One region of the Streptomyces sp. NPDC001890 genome, then DNA from elsewhere that is predicted to be linked to it. Evidence: riboswitches for the same ligand, from Rfam matches in the RefSeq annotation. Region 1 holds a riboswitch; the other holds the start of a gene.
What was found. A riboswitch is a leader RNA that binds a small molecule or an ion and turns the genes downstream of it on or off. The one in region 1 is predicted to bind cobalamin.

Region 1 (5,833 bases):
TCTACACCGCGCTGGCGGAGGTGTACGACGTACGGCTGGCCGAGGCCGAGGAGACCATCGAGACCTCGCTGGCCACCCCGCGCGAGGCCGGGCTGCTCGGTACGGACGTGGGCCTGCCGATGCTGATGCTCTCCCGGCACTCGCTCGACGGGCAGGGCGAACCGGTGGAGTGGGTGCGCTCGGTCTACCGCGGCGACCGGTACAAGTTCGTGGCGCGCCTGAAGCGGCCCACGGACTGAGTCCGTACCCTCGATCGGCCCCCGTGGAACGCGTCACTCCGCGGGGGCCTTTCGCACACCTTGGTACGGACCAACACCCGCATATTTGGCCGGATTTCGAGCATGCATACCCACTCGGCCGACCGTTGCCGGACCGCAATGCGGACGGGGGGTGACGGTGACCGGAAACCTCCCCTAGATTTCCTGCGCATTACAAGGTGCTCAGCGAGGGGACGGAGTCGCCACATGCCAGCAGAACCCGAAGGAAAACCACCCACCGTCACACCGGTGCGGGTGGTCATCGCCCTCTGTCTCGTCGCGCCGTTCGTGGCGATGCTCTGGGTGAGTTCGTACGCGAAGGTGGACCCCACCTTCATCGGCATTCCGTTCTTCTACTGGTACCAGATGCTCTGGGTGCTGATCTCCACCGCGCTCACGATGGTCGCGTACAAGCTGTGGCAGCGTGACCAGCGCGCCCGCAAGGGAGGTGCGTCGGCATGAAGGACGGTGTGAACGGCGTCGCGCTCGGCGTCTTCGTCTTCTTCTTCGTGGCCGTCACGGTCATGGGCTTCCTGGCGGCGCGGTGGCGCAAGGCCGAGAACGAGGCCAGCCTCGACGAATGGGGCCTGGGCGGCCGTTCCTTCGGCACCTGGGTCACCTGGTTCCTGCTCGGCGGCGACCTGTACACCGCGTACACCTTCGTCGCCGTGCCCGCGGCGATCTACGCGGCGGGCGCGGCGGGCTTCTTCGCCGTGCCGTACACGATCCTGGTGTACCCGCTGATCTTCACCTTCCTGCCGCGGCTGTGGTCGGTCTCGCACAAGCACGGGTACGTCACCACCTCGGACTTCGTCCGCGGGCGGTTCGGCTCCAAGGGCCTGTCACTGGCGGTCGCCGTCACCGGCATCCTCGCCACGATGCCGTACATCGCACTCCAACTGGTCGGCATCCAGGCGGTGCTGGACGTGATGGGCGTCGGCGGCGGCGAGACCACCCACTGGTTCATCAAGGACCTGCCGCTGCTGATCGCGTTCGCGGTGCTCGCCGCGTACACCTACTCGTCCGGGCTCCGGGCGCCCGCGCTGATCGCCTTCGTCAAGGACGGGCTGATCTACCTGGTCATCGCGGTGGCGATCATCTACATCCCGATCAAGCTCGGCGGCTTCGACGACATCTTCGCCAAGGCGAACGAGGCGTTCTCGCAGACCAACCCGGCCACCGGCAAGCCGCGCGGCGCGCTCGCACCGGGCGAGGCGGGCCAATGGGGTTACGCCACCCTGGCGCTGGGCTCGGCACTGGCGCTGTTCATGTATCCGCACTCGATCACGGCGACGCTCTCCAGCCGCAGCCGGAACGTGATCCGGCGCAACACCACGATCCTGCCGCTGTACTCGCTGATGCTGGGCCTGCTGGCACTGCTCGGCTTCATGGCCATCGCCGCCGGGATCAAGGTGGACAACGGACAGCTGGCCATCCCGCAGCTGTTCGAGAACATGTTCCCGGACTGGTTCGCGGGCGTCGCGTTCGCCGCCATCGGCATCGGTGCGCTGGTGCCCGCCGCGATCATGTCGATCGCCGCGGCGAACCTGTTCACCCGCAACATCTACAAGGACTTCCTGAAGCCGGACGCGACCCCGGAGCAGGAGACCAAGGTCTCCAAGCTGGTGTCGCTGCTGGTCAAGGTCGGCGCACTCGCCTTCGTCCTCACCATGGACAAGACGGTCGCAATCAACTTCCAGCTGCTCGGCGGCATCTGGATCCTGCAGACGATGCCGGCCCTGGTCGGCGGCCTGTTCACCCGCTGGTTCCACCGCTGGGCGCTGCTCGCCGGCTGGGCGGTCGGCATGGTGTACGGGACGGTGGCCGCGTACGGGGTCGCCTCGCCGACCCAGAAGCACTTCGGCGGCTCGTCCAAGGAGATCCCCGGGATCGGCGAGATCGGCTACATCGGCCTCACCGCGTTCGTGCTGAACGTGGTGGTGACGGTGGTGCTCACCTTCGTCCTGAACGCCGTGAAGGCACCCGCCGGGACCGACGAGACCTCCCCGGCCGACTACACCGCCGACGCGGGCGACCCGGGTGTCGAGGCGGAACTCCCGCCGGCCACGGCGGGCGCTCCGGGCGGCCACTGACGACCGCGCCCCACGGCCTGCGGACGGCCCGTCGAGCCCCTTTCCCCAAGGGGTGCGACGGGCCGTCCGCCGTCTGTCCGAAAGGGCCGCAGAACGCATCCTGTGGTCCCGGCGTTTGCCGACCGACACAACATGTGGGGGCTGCCTCTTCGGGCAGCCCCCACATGTATGCTCGTCCTCGCTGTCGCCGCAGGGGAATCCGGTGCGAATCCGGAACTGTCCCGCAACGGTGTATTCAGTGCGCTTTTGTGCACCCCCGAGTCAGTCCGATGACCTGCCGGCAGCGCATCCGGCTCGACCGAACCGGATGCCCAGACGTCCGGGCCTCGCGGTTGGGCCGGTGGACGCCGTGCGAAGCGCTGCCCTGCTCCGGGTCCGCGCGCCCGCAGGGCTGCCCCGATCCCCGCCGGCCCCGAGCCGAGCGAGGGAGAGCACCACGTGACCATCGCGCCAGCCGATCCGGCATCAGTCGCCGCGTCCGCCGCAGCCGAGTCCGAGGCCGCCGCACAGGACGGACCGGGAACCGCACTGCTGCGGACCCTGACCGATCTGACCGCCGACCTGCCCGACACCGACCCCGGCCGGGTCGCCGCCGCCGCACTGCGCGGCCGCAGCGCCCGCGCCGACGAGGCCGAGCTGCGGGCGCTGGCCACCGAGGCCGCCGCGGGGCTGATCTCCGAGGACCCCGCCTACTCCCGGCTCGCCGCCCGGCTGCTGACCCTCGCCATCGCGGACGAGGCGGCCGGCCAGGGCGCGGTCTCCTTCTCCGCCTCGGTCGCCGTCGGCCACCGCGAGGGCCTGATCGCGGACCGGACCGCCGAGTTCGTCGCCCGGCACGCGGCCGCCCTCGACGCGCTGGTGGAGCGTTCGCTGGCCGACGGCGCGGACGACCGCTTCGGCTACTTCGGGCTGCGGACCCTGCACAGCCGCTATCTGCTGCGCCACCCGCACACCCGCCAGGTCGTCGAGACGCCCCAGCACTTCATGCTGCGGGTCGCGGCCGGGCTGGCCGAGGACGATTCGCAGCGCGCCCTGGACGAAGTGGCGGCGCTGTACGGGCTGATGAGCCGGCTCGACTACCTGCCCTCCTCCCCCACGCTCTTCAACTCCGGCACCCGGCACCCGCAGATGTCCTCCTGCTATCTGCTGGACTCCCCGCTGGACGAGCTCGACTCGATCTACGACCGCTACCACCAGGTGGCCCGGCTCTCGAAGCACGCGGGCGGCATCGGTCTGTCGTACTCCCGCATCCGCTCCCGCGGTTCGCTGATCCGGGGCACCAACGGGCACTCCAACGGCATCGTGCCGTTCCTGAAGACGCTCGACGCCTCCGTCGCCGCGGTCAACCAGGGGGGCCGCCGCAAGGGCGCCGCCGCCGTCTACCTGGAGACCTGGCACGCGGACATCGAGGAGTTCCTGGAGCTGCGCGACAACACCGGTGAGGACCAGCGGCGTACCCACAACCTCAACCTGGCGCACTGGATCCCGGACGAGTTCATGCGCCGGGTCGACGCGGACGGCGACTGGTCGCTGTTCTCGCCCGCCGACGTGCCCGGCCTGGTCGACCTGTGGGGCGACGAGTTCGACGCCGCGTACCGGGCCGCCGAGGCCCAGGGCCTGGCCCGCAGGACGATCCCGGCCCGTGAGCTGTACGGCCGGATGATGCGCACTCTCGCCCAGACCGGCCAGGGCTGGATGACGTTCAAGGACGCCTCCAACCGGACCGCGAACCAGACCGCCGAGCCGGGCACCGTCGTCCACTCGTCGAACCTGTGCACCGAGATCCTCGAAGTCACCGACGACGGCGAGACGGCGGTCTGCAACCTGGGCTCGGTCAACCTCGGCGCGTTCGTCGCCGACGGCGCCATCGACTGGGAGCGGCTGGACGCCACCGTCCGCACCGCCGTGACCTTCCTGGACCGGGTCGTCGACATCAACTTCTACCCGACCGAGCAGGCCGGCCGCTCCAACGCCAAGTGGCGCCCGGTGGGCCTGGGCGCCATGGGTCTTCAGGACGTCTTCTTCAAGCTGCGGCTGCCCTTCGACTCCCCCGAGGCCCGCGCGCTCTCCACGAAGATCTCCGAGCGGATCATGCTCGCCGCGTACGAGTCGTCCTGCGAGCTCGCGGAGCGCTCGGGCCCGCTGCCGGCCTGGGAGCGGACACGTGCCGCGCGCGGTGTGCTGCACCCCGACCACTACGACACCGAGCTGAACTGGCCGGAGCGGTGGGAGGCGCTGCGCGCCCGGGTCGCGAAGAGCGGGATGCGCAACTCGCTGCTGCTCGCCATCGCGCCGACGGCGACGATCGCCTCGATCGCGGGTGTCTACGAGTGCATCGAGCCGCAGGTCTCCAACCTCTTCAAGCGCGAGACGCTCAGCGGTGAGTTCCTCCAGGTCAACGCGTACCTGGTGGACGAGCTGAAGCAGCTCGGGGTGTGGGACGCGCGCACCCGTGAGGCGCTGCGCGAGGCCAGTGGCTCGGTGCAGGGCTTCGCCTGGATCCCCGAGGATGTGCGGGCGCTGTACCGCACCGCGTGGGAGATCCCGCAGCGCGGCCTGATCGACATGGCGGCGGCCCGTACGCCGTTCCTGGACCAGAGCCAGTCGCTGAACCTGTTCCTGGAGACGCCGACCATCGGCAAGCTCTCCTCGATGTACGCGTACGCCTGGAAGCAGGGGCTGAAGACGACGTACTACCTGCGCTCGCGCCCGGCGACCCGGATCGCCCGTGCCGCCTCCGGCCAGGCGGCGGCCGCCGCCCCCATCCCCGTACAGCAGGGCTCGGCGCCCGACGCGGACGCGATCGCCTGCTCCCTCGAAAACCCCGAGTCCTGCGAGGCCTGCCAGTAATGAGCTCCACCAACTCCGAGAAGAACCTGCTGGACCCGGGCTTCGAGCTGACCCTGCGGCCGATGCGCTACCCGGACTTCTACGAGCGCTACCGGGACGCGATCAAGAACACCTGGACGGTGGAGGAGGTCGACCTGCACTCCGACGTCGCCGACCTCGCCAAGCTGTCCCCCGGTGAGCAGCACATGATCGGCCGGCTGGTCGCGTTCTTCGCGACGGGCGACTCGATCGTCTCCAACAACCTCGTGCTGACGCTGTACAAGCACATCAACTCCCCCGAGGCGCGGCTGTACCTGTCGCGGCAGCTGTTCGAGGAGGCCGTGCACGTCCAGTTCTATCTGACGCTGCTGGACACCTACCTGCCCGACCCGGACGACCGCGCGGCGGCGTTCGACGCGGTCGAGGAGATCCCGTCGATCCGCGAGAAGGCGCAGTTCTGCTTCAAGTGGATGGATTCGGTCGAGAAGATCGAACGCCTGGAGACGAAGGCCGACCGCCGCCGTTTCCTGCTGAACCTGATCTGCTTCGCGGCGTGCATCGAGGGGCTGTTCTTCTACGGCGCGTTCGCGTACGTCTACTGGTTCCGCTCGCGGGGCCTGCTGCACGGTCTCGCCACGGGCACCAACTGGGTGT
Region 2 (5,833 bases), on a different contig from region 1:
AGATAGAGCATGGAACCGGGGGGCACGGGCACACCGTCGACCTCGGCCCGGCCGGACATCGAGAGCACCGCGTACTCGAAGTCGGGGTCGAGCGGCAGTCGGATCTCGGCTCCGGCGGCCAGGGCGACGTCCGCGCCGATGATCGGGGTGTACGTGGTACCGGGCGAGGTGGTGCCGTCGAGTTCGCCCAGGATCAGGGTGGCGGTGAAACCCGGGGCGGAGACGGTCGGCAGGTCGGTGTGGTGCTGGAAGTGGGGCTCGACCTGGCGGTGGGCGGCCGGCAGCGCGACCCAGAGCTGGGCGCCGTGCAGAAACCTCGCGTGGGCCTTCGGGCTCTCCTCGGAGTGGCTGATGGCCCGGCCGGAGGTCATCAGCCCCAGTTCGCGCGGGCGGATCGTGCGCAGGCTGCCGAGACTGTCCCGGTGCAGGACCTCGCCGTCGTGCAGCCAGCTGACCGTCTGCAGGCCCATGTGGGGGTGGGGCGGCACCTGCATCCCGGGTTCGTCCGCGATGTCGTCGGGGCCGTAGTGATCGACGAACGCCCAGGCACCGACCATCCGGCGACCCAGGTTGGGCAGCAGTCTGCGGACCTCGGTGGACTCGCCCAGCCGGACGTGACGAGGGTTGAGGAGTTCGCGTACGGGCTCGGCGACGACGAAGCCCCGCCCTCCGCAGACGGAGAGTGTGGCCTGGCGATCGAGATTGCTCATGGCGCTCAACCTATTCCCGAGCAGACCCGGGAGCGCCGGTACCCACGCCGATGATTTAGTGGAATATTCAATCAACAGGTGGCGTTCAGGCCATCACAGGGTGGCCGGGCAGCGGCTCGGTCAGCGGTTGGACGAAACGGGGCACCACCCCGGAACGGTCCGTGACCAAGGAGGTCAAGTGAGCGACACCTACTACGAGTTCGGCACGGCTGCCGACCGCTGGAACCGTGCGCAGATGTTCTTCGAGGCGAAGGAGTACATGACCGCGGCCCGGATCCTGGAGGGGCTGGTCGAGGAGGTCCCGGAGCAGGTGTCGCCGCGGCTGCTGCTGGCCCGGACCTACTACCACTCGGCCCGGCTCGGAAAGGCCGAGGCGGAACTGCGGGCGGTGCTGGAGCTCGACCCGGTGGAGCACTACGCACGGCTGATGCTGGGCCGCACCCTTGAGCGGCAGGGGCGGGGCGCGGAGGCCGCCGGTCATCTGCGGATGGCTGCGGCGTTCTCCGGTGAGTTCGACTCCGGCCCGGGGCGGACGAGCACCCAGGGATCCGCCGGCGCGTGAGCCCGCGGCGGCGGGCATCGGCAACCGCGGCGGCATCCCGGCAAATCCGGGATGCCGCCTGCCCGCCCCACGTGATACTTCACTTCCTCATGACCGACATCGAGACGCCTCGCCTCCTGCTCCGCCCGATGAACGGCTCCGACGCCCTGCGGGTGATCTCGGGCACGCCGGGCGAAGGGGAGTGCTGGGCACCCGGCTATCCGTCCCCCGGAGAGATGGCCGCGGCCGAGCGCTTCCTCGACACCTGTGCCACGACAGGCGATCCCAGCCCCTTCGGTTCGTACGAGATACGGCGCCGCACCGACGGGCTGGTGATCGGCGGGCTGGGATTCCACGGTGCGCCGGACGAGAACGGAGAGGTCACGATCGGCTACGGCCTCGTCCCCTCGGCACGGGGTATGGGTTACGCCTCCGAGGCGCTGCGCGCCCTGCTGCTGTTCGCCCGTGAGCAGGGGGTGAGCCGGGTGCACGGTGACAGCGACCTGGACAACACCGCGTCCCAGCGCGTCATGGAAGCCGCCGGCATGCGCCTGGTGCGGCAGGACGAGCGGTTGAAGTACTACCGGATCGACTGGAGCCCGCGGCCCGGGCGGTGAGCCGGCGCGGGGCGGAACGCCGGAACCCCGCCGGGAGGGTCCGGGCGGGGTTCCGGTCGTCGGCCCGCGTGGGCGGTGCCGGTCAGCCGGCCGCGGTGGCCGCCCGTCCGGCGCCGCTGTTCGCGGTGGTGACTGCGCCGGTGCCCGGCGCGAGCAACCGATCCGTCAGATAACCGAAGAAGAGCCCGAACGCCACCCAGAGAGTGGTCTGCACGGCGAGGGTGCTCAGGCGGAACTCCCAGAGCAGTGCGGCCGGGAAGTCCTTGCCGACTTCGTTGTACGAGGGCAGGAACGCGTAGGCGAGCCCGATCACCAGGACGTACGCGGCGGATGCCGTGATCGTCGCGTTCCAGTTGCCCAGGCGGGGAGCCAGCCGTTTGCCGAGGATGACCGCGGCGACGGCCAGCAGCACGCTCAGGGCGACCATCAGGAAGAACAGGGCGGTACGCGGGCCGATGGTGTCGGGGTTGCCGACGGCCGGCGGATTGGCCGGGTACTTGAGGAACGGGACGACGTACACCGTCAGCAGGGCCGCACCCGCGATCAGTGCGGCCGTGGCCCGTGGACCGAATCTGCCGATCCGGCCGAGGGCGTAGCAGAAGACGAGGGCGGCGATGCCGCCGATCGCGACGCCGAAGACCAGGACACCGGTGGCGAGGCCGGCGGTGGACTGCATGGTGCGGCTGACCAGTTCCTCGCCGCCGCCATGGTGATGGCTGTGCGATTCCTCCAGGGCGATGGCCGCGTCCACACGCGACTCACCGAGGAAGTAGGCGACCAGCAGAGCGAGTGCGCCCGCGGCGAGGCCGGCCAGCATGCCGCGGACGAGCAGGGCTCTGACAGATATGGAGTTCATGAGGTTTCCCCAGGATCGGACGGTACGTCAGTGGCAGGGGAAACCGAGGAGGTGGCGGCCGTCGTGGACCCACTCGTGGACACCTTCGCCGGAGATGACCGCGGTGGCGCCCTGTTCGGCGCCGACGAAGTACAGCAGTACGAGCATGAGAACGCCGAAGAAGACCGCCCAAGGGGCAATGGCCTTCAGGGAGATGGGGGTGATCGCCGGTACGGCGGTGGCGGGGGCAGCAGTCTGTGCCATGGCAGAACCTCCTGAGGGAACACGCGTCCCGATCGTGGTGCCTGAGACGTAGGTGCTGGGTCTGACTTCCCGCCCGGAGACGGGTTCACAGTGGCGCGACCGTGCCGGATTCTCACCGGACTTCCGTCGCACCTACGTCATGCTCGTCGTGACGATACTCCTTGGGGGCAACCCCCTGCCATGGTGCCGACGGCGGCCGCAGCGCCCTGATGCCATGGTGGGCACACCCATGGGGCCAGAGTTCAGGGAGTTGACCGGGTCATGCCCGTAAAGGTGATGTTGATCTCACCGGCGCTCAACGCCGCGCTGCGGGAGGCCCGTTTCGACGGTGACGCGCCGCTCGACGCGGCCGGGGCCCGCCGGGCGCGGGGCGTCGCCGCGGCGGTGCCCGCCGCCGACCGGTATCTGTGCGGGCCCTCCGAACGGTGCGCCGGGACCGCCGACGCGTTGGGGCTGCGTGCCGGGCCCGAACCGGCGTTCCGTGGCTGGGACATGGGGCGATGGAGCGGTCGGCGGCTGGCAGCGGTGAGCGCGGCCGAACCGGAGGCGGTGTCGGCCTGGCTGACCGATCCGTCGGCGGTTCCCCACGGCGGCGAGTCCCTGCTGGATCTCTGCCTCCGGGCCGAACACTGGCTGGAGACGGTGGGGGCGACCGGTTCCGCCGAGGGCGCCGGGGGCCACCGCGTGCTCGGCGTCGTCGAACCCGCGGTGGTACGGGCGATGATGGTGGCGGCCCTCGCTCTGCCGGTGGAGGCGTTCTGGCGGCTGGACGTCGCCCCGCTGACGCTGACCGCGCTCAGCGGGCGTTCCGGCCGGTGGAACCTGCGGTGCGGACAGCCGTTGTCGCCCATGCCCGACCCCGCCCCGTCGTCATCCGGCTGCGACACAGTCGGGTAGAAGTGCGGGCGTGCGCGGTGATGGTCGACCCGGCACCCCGTTTTCCGACGAACGCAGTTCCGCGTAGGTCTCGGGCCGGCCGTCGGGCCGGTCGCCCAGGACCGACGTCCGCACTGCTCGCCGCCGTCCTCACCGCCGGCCCGCCCCGCCCTCAAGCGTCCCGGTACGACTCCAGCAGCCGCAGCCAGACCTCGCTGATCGTCGGGTACGCGGGAACCGCGTGCCAGAGCCGGTCGATGGGGACCTCGCCCGCGACCGCGATCGTCGCCGAGTGCAGCAGCTCGCCGATGCCCGGCCCGACGAAGGTGACGCCGAGCAGGATCTCCCGGTCGAGGTCCACGACCATGCGGGCACGGCCCCGGTATCCGTCCGCGTACAGGCCGGAACCGGCCACCGCGGCAAGGTCGTGGTCGACGGCCCGGACCCGGTGGCCGGCCCGCTCGGCCGCGGCGAGGGTGAGGCCGACCGAGGCCGCCTCCGGGTCGGTGAAGACGACCTGGGGGACGGCCGCGTGGTCGGCGGTGGCCGCGTGGGCGCCCCAGTCGGTCTCCCGCAGCGGTGCGCCGGCGGCGCGGGCGGTGATCGCGGCACCCGCGATGCGTGCCTGGTACTTGCCCTGGTGGGTGAGGAGCGCCCGGTGGTTGACGTCGCCGACCGCGTACAGCCAGGTGGTGCCGTCGACGCGGCAGCTGTCGTCGACGGTCAGCCAGGTGCCGGGCTCCAGACCCACCGTTTCGAGTCCGAGGTCCTCGGTGCGTGGTGCCCTGCCGGTGGCGAAGAGGATCTCGTCGGCCTCGACGTGATCGCCACCGTCCAGTTCCACGGTGACCGGGCCGTCCGGTACCGCACGCCGTACGGCGGCGACCGAGACCCCGGTACGGATGTCTGCGCCCGCCTCGGTGAGCGCCTGCCCGACCAGTTCGCCGGCGAAGGGCTCCATCTTCGGCAGGAGCCCCGTGCCGCGGATCAGCATCGTCACCCGAGCCCCGAGGGCCTGCCAGACGGTGGCCATCTCCACGCCGACCACCCCGCCGCCGACGATCACGAGGCGGCCGGGCACCTTCTTGGCGCTCGTCGCCTCCCGGCTGGTCCAGGGGCGGGCCTTGCCGATGCCGGGCAGGTCGGGGACGACGGCGCGGCTGCCGGTGCAGACGGCGACGGCGTGGCGGGCTGTGAGCCGGTGCTCTGTGCCGTCGAGCGCGGTGACGGAGACCGCCTTCTCGCCGGTGAGCCTGCCCCGGCCCCGGTAGATGTCGGCACCGATGCCCTCCAGCCAGGCGACCTGCCCGTCGTCCTTCCAGTGCGATGCGTACGTGTCACGGTGGGCGAGCACGGCCGCGGTGTCCAACGGCCCCTGCACGGCGTCGCTGAGCCCCGGGACGCGGCGGGCGTCGGCGCGGGCGACCACCGGGCGCAGCAGGGCCTTGCTGGGCATGCACGCCCAGTAGGAGCACTCACCGCCGATGAGCTCCGCCTCGACGACCGCGGTGCTCAGTCCGGCGGCACGGGCGCGGTCGGCGACGTTCTCGCCCACCGGACCCGCCCCGATCACCACGACGTCGTACTCGGCGTTCACGTTCGCTGAAGGATCTGTCATGGGGACAGTCTGGTCGGGGGTGTGCACGACGGCCACATGGGCAGGCGGAATACCGCGGATGCAGACTCCGTTGTTGGGACAGGTCCGAGCGGGCACAGGAAGAGGTATCAGACAATGAGCACCGTTGAGCTCACCAAGGAAAACTTCGATCAGGTCGTCAGTGACAACGACTTCGTCCTGATCGACTTCTGGGCTTCCTGGTGTGGCCCGTGCCGGCAGTTCGCGCCGGTCTACGACGCGGCGTCGGAGCGCCACGACGACCTGGTCTTCGCCAAGGTCGACACGGAGGCCCAGCAGGAGCTGGCGGCGGCCTTCGAGATCCGCTCCATTCCCACGCTGATGATCGTCCGGGAGAACGTGGCGGTGTTCGCT

Region 2: linked by a shared signal. The riboswitch ahead of ACFYY1_RS32075 (CbtB-domain containing protein) and the one ahead of ACFYY1_RS09695 (ribonucleoside-diphosphate reductase subunit alpha) in region 1 are both predicted to bind cobalamin.

The regions. Positions count from the first base shown of each region.
Region 1 covers NZ_JBIATE010000002.1:779,172-785,004, reverse strand. Annotated here, with positions in the region: gene ACFYY1_RS09710 (GntR family transcriptional regulator) at 1-239, shown strand, start outside; gene ACFYY1_RS09705 (DUF3311 domain-containing protein) at 465-719, shown strand; gene mctP (monocarboxylate uptake permease MctP) at 716-2,350, shown strand; cobalamin riboswitch at 2,506-2,647, shown strand; gene ACFYY1_RS09695 (ribonucleoside-diphosphate reductase subunit alpha) at 2,789-5,200, shown strand; gene ACFYY1_RS09690 (ribonucleotide-diphosphate reductase subunit beta) at 5,200-5,833, shown strand, end outside.
Region 2 covers NZ_JBIATE010000018.1:158,913-164,745, reverse strand. Annotated here, with positions in the region: gene ACFYY1_RS32095 (pirin family protein) at 1-710, opposite strand, end outside; gene ACFYY1_RS32090 (tetratricopeptide repeat protein) at 889-1,272, shown strand; gene ACFYY1_RS32085 (GNAT family N-acetyltransferase) at 1,362-1,868, shown strand; gene ACFYY1_RS32080 (CbtA family protein) at 1,951-2,724, opposite strand; gene ACFYY1_RS32075 (CbtB-domain containing protein) at 2,752-2,967, opposite strand; adenosylcobalamin (AdoCbl) riboswitch at 2,971-3,119, opposite strand; gene ACFYY1_RS32070 (histidine phosphatase family protein) at 3,229-3,864, shown strand; gene ACFYY1_RS32065 (dihydrolipoyl dehydrogenase family protein) at 4,016-5,461, opposite strand; gene trxA (thioredoxin) at 5,576-5,833, shown strand, end outside.